One region of the Ectothiorhodospira variabilis genome, then DNA from elsewhere that is predicted to be linked to it. Evidence: predicted binding sites of a transcription regulator. Region 1 holds the regulator's gene; each other region holds the start of a gene.

Region 1 (2,243 bases):
GGACCCCATCTCGGTGATCGAGATCCAGCGGATCATCACCCATCTCACGTCACGGAACATCGGCGTACTGATCACCGACCACAACGTGCGCGAGACCCTGGGCATCTGCAACCGGGCCTACATCCTCAGTGGCGGGCACATCATCAGCCAGGGCGCGCCGGAAGACGTACTGGCCGACCCGCAGGTCCGCCGCGTCTATCTGGGGGAGAACTTCCGCCTGTGAAGCCAAGCCCCCCCGTTCAGCATGCGGTTTTCGGGACATGGGTCCCATTTTTGCTGGCACACCGTATAATCTCCCCTGAAAGCATCATTTACGCCGGGGGCCTGCCCCCGCCTTCATCATCAGGCATCAAAGACCCGGGCCCCGGCCCGATGGCGCACATCGTGCTATGTTGAAACCGTCCGTCCAGCTCCGGCTGGGTCAAAACCTGACCATGACCCCCCAGCTGCAGCAGGCCATTCGCCTGCTGCAGCTCTCGACGCTGGAATTGCAGGCCCAGATCCAGGAGACCCTGGAAACCAACCCCATGCTCGAGGCCGTGGAGGGCACGGAGGCCGATCAGGAGACCGCCAGCGAGGAGCCTCGCGAGCAGGAGCAGGCCGAAACCTCCGAGGCAGCAGAAGCAGCGGAGGCCGCCGCCGAGACGGAAGGCAACGCCGACGGCAGTCAGGAGCAGATCCCCGACGAATTACCGGTGGACAGCAACTGGGACGACATCTACGATGTGCCCCCTTCCAGCGCCGGACAGTCGGACCACGACGGGCGAGACCTTTTCGAGAACCAGACCGGCCCCTCGGAAAGCCTGCATGAACACCTCATGTGGCAAGTGCACCTGTCGTCCATGAGTGAGCGTGACCGGGCCATTGCCTTGACCATCATCGATTCCATTAACGAAGACGGCTATCTGGCCGAACCCATCGAGCAGATCCATGCAACCCTGGCCACGGACCGGGAAATGGACCTGGAACTGGATGAGGTGGAAGCCGTACTGAACATGGTTCAGCACCTGGACCCGGTGGGCGTGGGCGCACGTGACCTGGCCGAGTGCCTGACCCTGCAACTGGCTCAGTTCCCGGAGGACACCCCCTGGCTGGCCGAGGCCCGCGCCCTGGCCCGCGAACACCTGGATGCCCTGGGTGCGCGTGACTACAAGGGCGTGCAGCGGCGCCTGGGGCTGGATGATGGCGAGTTGCAGCAGGTGATCGCCCTGATCCAGACACTGAACCCGCGCCCGGGCGGGCTCATCAGCAGCAGTTCGCCCGAATACATCATCCCTGATGTGTTCGTGCGCAAGCGCGAAGGCCGCTGGCAGGTGGAGCTCAACCCGGAAATCGCGCCGCGCTTGCGGGTGAACCCCCTGTATGCCAGTTTCGTGCGCCGCGCCGATTCCAGCCAGGACAACACCTACATGCGCAACAGCCTCCAGGAGGCACGCTGGTTCATCAAGAGCCTGCAAAGCCGCAACGAAACGCTGCTGCGGGTGGGCACAGCCATCGTGGAGCACCAGCGTGCCTTCCTGGAATACGGTGACGAGGCCATGAAACCCCTGGTGCTGCGCGATATCGCCGAGCAACTAGAGATGCATGAGTCCACCATCTCCCGGGTGACCACCCAAAAATTCATGCATACCCCCCGGGGCATCTACGAATTCAAGTATTTCTTTTCCAGCCACGTGGGCACGGCCGACGGCGGTGAGTGTTCAGCCACCGCGATACGCGCCATGATCCGCAAGCTGGTTGCCGAGGAGCCCCAGGGCAAACCCATGAGTGACAGCAAGATCGCCCAGGTCCTGGTGGATCGCGGCATTCATGTGGCACGACGCACGGTCGCCAAGTACCGTGAGGCCATGTCCATTCCGCCATCCAACGAACGCAAGCGGCTCGTTTGAAGCAAACCCACGCAGCCGTCCTGATCATTACCCATCCCTATCCATTCCCAAGGAGTCATCTCATGCAGATCAACCTCACCGGTCATCACGTCGACCTGACCGACGCTCTGCGCAACTACGTCAACGAGAAGTTCGAGCGCCTGGAGCGGCATTTTGACAACGTCATCGACGTGCATGTGATCCTGACCGTGGAGAAGCTGCAGCAAAAGGCCGAGAGCAACCTGTTGCTCAGCGGTAACAGCATCCATGCCGAGGCCACGCATACGGACATGTACGCCGCCATCGACGCCCTGGTGGACAAACTGGATCGCCAGGTGGTGAAGCACAAGGAGAAGCTCAAGGACCACCACCGGG
Region 2 (2,243 bases), on a different contig from region 1:
AGTTGTCCTCCACGAAGCGGATGTCATGCACCAGCGGGTCGATGCCGATGGTCTTGAGCGAGCCCAGATACAGCTCCTGGAAGTCCGGCGGAGAGGGCTTGAGCAGCACCTGGAACTGGTAATAGTGCTGCAGGCGGTTGGGGTTCTCCCCATAGCGTCCGTCGGTGGGGCGCCGCGAGGGCTGCACATAGGCGGTGCGCCAGGGCTCCGGACCCACGGCGCGCAGGAAGGTGGCCCAGTGGAAGGTGCCGGCCCCCATCTCCATGTCGTAGGGCTGGAGCAGCACGCAGCCCTGCCGGGCCCAATAGTCCTGCAGGGCCAGGATGAGCCCCTGGAAGGTTGAGACGTCTTGAGAGGACATTCAGATCGACCCGAAGTGATTCGTGATTGGCATGCGGGCCGCCGGCCACGCAAGGCGTCGCATTATAACGGCGTCGGCAGCAGCCAGACCAGCGCCGTCCCGTGGGAGCGGCCCTTGGCCGCGAAGTCTTTCCACAGGCGAAGCCCCATGACCATCCGGCCCTTCCGAGGGGGGTGTTCCTGGAGGCGGGTGTTCGCCGCATGGATGCGGCGATCAAGCCTACAGGGATGTATTCACGGCGTCCCGCCGTAAGGAACACCCCCCTCGGAAGGGCCTGCCCCGATGCCAAACCCAGGTGCTCATGCCAGATGCGCCCTTCGCGGCCAAGGGCCGCTCCCACATGGAACGGGATTCCACGGGTATGGTGCAAGGCCGGTTACTGTCCCGCCCCAACATGAGGCATGCTACCCTGGCATGCACTATCCTGGTGCAGGCCGGTGACCCCATTTCGGGCAGACCGCCCCGCTCAGGCCCATATTTCGACCACTCACACCATGGCACGGTCCATGCATCATCCCGACCGAACGTTTTTCAACGCCCCTGCCGACTGATCAGTGGGCAACCCATTTCAAAGTGGCAATCATTCAAGTCCCTGGAGGAGCACGCATGTCAGCAAGCGACGTACTCAACATGATCAAGGAACACGACGTGAAATTCGTCGACTTCCGTTTCGTGGACAGCCGCGGCAAGGAGCAGCACGTCTCCGTCCCCGCCCACACCATCGACGAGGACGTACTGGAAAGCGGCAAGATGTTCGACGGCTCCTCCATCTCCGGCTGGAAGGGCATCAACGAATCGGACATGATCCTCATGCCCGATACCGAAAGCGCTGTCATGGATCCCTTCTTCGACGAGCCCACCCTGAACCTGCGCTGCCAGGTGGTGGAACCGACCACCATGCAGGGCTATGACCGCTGCCCCCGCTCCCTGGCTCAGCGCGCCGAGGCCTATCTGGCCAGCACCGGCATCGCTGACGGCTGCATGTTCGGCCCGGAGAACGAATTCTTCGTCTTCGACGACATCAAGTGGGGCACCTCCATCCAGAACTGCTTCTTCCAGATCGACTCCGACGAGGCCAGCTGGAACTCGGAAAAGGTCTTTGAAGACGGCAACATCGGCCACCGCCCCACCGTGAAGGGCGGCTACTTCCCGGTACCGCCGGTGGACAGCCTGCAGGATCTGCGCTCCGCCATGTGCATGGCCCTGGAAGAAATGGGCCTGACCACCGAGGTGCACCACCACGAAGTGGCCACTGCCGGCCAGTGCGAGATCGGCGTGGGTGCTGCCTCCCTCACCCGCAAGGCCGACGAGGTACTGATCCTCAAGTATGTGGTGCAGAACGTGGCCCACAACTACGGCAAGACCGCCACCTTCATGCCCAAGCCCCTGGTGGGTGACAACGGCAGCGGCATGCACGTGCACATGTCCCTGTCCAAGGACGGCCAGAACCTGTTCGCCGGCGACAAGTACGGCGGCCTGTCCGAAACGGCCCTGTACTATGTGGGCGGCATCATCAAGCATGCCCGCGCCCTGAACGCCTTCACCAACCCCTCCACCAACAGCTACAAGCGTCTGGTGCCCGGCTTCGAGGCCCCGGTCATGCTGGCCTACTCCGCCCGCAACCGTTCTGCTTCCATCCGGATTCCGTGGGTGTCCAGCCCCAAGGCCCGCCGCATCGAGGTGCGCTTCCCCGACTCCACCGCCAACCCCTACCTGGCCTTTGCTGCCATGCTGATGGCTGGCCTGGACGGCATCCAGAACAAGATCCACCCGGGCGAAGCCATGGACAAGAACCTGTACGACCTGCCCCCGGAAGAGGAAAAGCAGATCCCGCAGGTCTGCGCCTCCCTGGAACAGGCCCTGGACGCACTGGACAAGGACC
Region 3 (2,243 bases), on a different contig from region 1:
AGCCGCTGGCCCCTCTTCTTCCTGACGTTCGGCGATCGGCTCCGGCGGTCGCACGGTAAAGACCTGTGTCACCGCATCCTGAAGGCGATAGCGGAACCGCTCCAGCCAACGCTCCAGACCATTGAGCACCGCCACCACCGGGATGGCCACGGCCAAGCCCACGGCGGTGGTCATCAGAGCCACCCAGATGCCACCTGAAAGGATGGCCGGGTCCACCCGGTTACCCGCCGCCTCCAATTGCTGGAAGGCCACGATCATGCCCAGCACGGTTCCCAGCAGACCCAGTAACGGTGCCAGACTACCGATCACCTCCAGCACCCGGAACTGGCTGCGCAGTTTTTCCAGCCAGCCAGCAGCGATACGCCCCACTTCCTCCCGAATCAGGGGCTCGGGCATATTGGGGTCCCGGCGACCCTGGATAGCTGTTTCCACCACCCGGGCGGCAGGACTGCGGGATCGAGCGAGCACTTCCAGCGCCTTGTCAGCCTGGTGTTGACGCCAGTGCGTCAGCGCCTCATCGAGGCTGCGCTGATCCCCCAGACGCAGCCAACTGAATTGCCAGATCTTGACGAAGATGACGGTAAGCGCCACCACCGACATGACCAGCAAAATGACCACCACCGGACCACCCAGGTCAATCACGGACTGCAGGCCGTGGAGGATGCTGCTTGTTGGGGCTGTATCTTCTGAATTCATGGGGCAAAACCTCGCGGAACCAGTATGCGCCTCAGGCACGCAGGACCAGCATGCTAATGGTGTTGCTAATCATTATCAACGATAGGGCCTAAAAAAACCGCCCCGGAGAGCGCCGGGGCGGCCTGGGTGATCAAACCGGCAGATCGAAATCCGGGGCGATCTGCTTGAGCCACTGCTCGAGACGGGCCTCGGTCTGATCGCTCTGATTGTCCTGGTCCAGCACAAGGCCAACAAACGCCCCATCCACCACCGCCTGAGAGCTGTTGAAGGTATACCCCTCCGTTGGCCACGAACCCACCACGCGCCCCCCTCGATCGGTGACCACATCATGGATTTCCATCAGCGCATCCACGAATTCATCCGGGTATCCCACCTGATCGCCCAAGCCATAGAGGGCTACCGTCTTGCCGGAGAAATCCACCTCTTCCAGCGTCGGCATGAATTCCTCCCAACTCTCCTCTTCGCAATCGGCAGACAGGCCCGGCAACTGGCCCGAACCCATGGTAGGAGTACCAAATATCAGATAGTCATAGCCTGCAATATCATCAGCCGAAACCCGGTTTACATTCAGGGGCTTTGCCATGGTTTCATCATCGAACTTCTTCTTGATCATCTTGGCCACCTTGCGCGTATTGCCGGAGGTGGTACCGAAAAAAATGCCGATTCGCGCCATACTATTGCCCTCTTGGTAAAGAATGGATGACGGGGCGATACTGCGCCCGGGCACTCGCCTTGGGCGCGCCTTGCCCCGTAAGACCTCGCCGAAAGTAGGGGCAATTCCCGTGCCAACGCTGGAAAAAGACAGAGCACTCGCGTATCCTCATGTTTTGGATCACAATTTAATCCTTCCACCCCGCCCTCGCGGCGGGTGGCGTAGCGCACCAGAACAGGGCATTTGCCCCAATGTGGGGTTTGCGACATAGCGCATTCCAGGGCGCACGCAGGTGTCGTGATGAGTGACGAGATACGCGCCCTCTCGCGTGAAGATTCAGTGAATCCCCAGGGCCCAAACTTGCATTCTTCGCGAAAGTCCCCCAAGCTACTAAGGATGCATCAGCGCATAACCTTGAAGGTGCATACGGTGACCGCCACGCAATGCAGTGTGGTAATCAGCCGCAACCAGGCAGGTCTTTGGCGCGAGCAATAACGTAGTCGGAGTTCATATTATTTTGTCGCCCCGTGGGGCGACCACCTGCCAACAAGGCGTCCACGGTTTTCCGCACTCGGGCTACTTGGCCCGAAGGTCATTGAAACGGTCGTGCCCCACGACCCGGCCGCGGTAACCGTCACAAGGAAGACGCACCCCCGCACCCTTTGGGTGATTGCAGGATCCGGGCGGTCGCGACTCTTCTACAGGACACAGCAACACGCCAGCACAGAGTTCGATGGTGGAGGCGGACACCATCGCCGGCAAGCATCAAGCCGGCCACGCATCGCAGACAGGGTCGAATCGTTCGGCCCGGTCATGGCGGTGTGGTCGATATCGTGGAGGCGCTGAGCGCCGCGCGATGCAACGCAAATCAAACACCTCAAATGGCGGGGAACAT

The links. Region 1 encodes sigma-54, which starts transcription at its own class of promoters, with help from an activator protein. Its sites were predicted from a motif close to TGGCANGNTNCNTGCTT; they were not measured.
Region 2: the regulator sigma-54 is predicted to act here: its motif matches at 857-873, upstream of glnA (glutamate--ammonia ligase).
Region 3: the regulator sigma-54 is predicted to act here: its motif matches at 1,468-1,484, upstream of LPW30_RS09495 (flavodoxin).

The regions. Positions count from the first base shown of each region.
Region 1 is NZ_JAJNAO010000002.1:187,379-189,621, forward strand. It holds gene lptB (LPS export ABC transporter ATP-binding protein) at 1-223, shown strand, start outside; gene LPW30_RS03505 (RNA polymerase factor sigma-54) at 390-1,889, shown strand; gene hpf (ribosome hibernation-promoting factor, HPF/YfiA family) at 1,952-2,243, shown strand, end outside.
Region 2 is NZ_JAJNAO010000001.1:420,957-423,199, reverse strand. It holds gene glyQ (glycine--tRNA ligase subunit alpha) at 1-361, opposite strand, end outside; gene glnA (glutamate--ammonia ligase) at 968-2,243, shown strand, end outside.
Region 3 is NZ_JAJNAO010000007.1:148,600-150,842, forward strand. It holds gene LPW30_RS09490 (MotA/TolQ/ExbB proton channel family protein) at 1-696, opposite strand, end outside; gene LPW30_RS09495 (flavodoxin) at 827-1,369, opposite strand.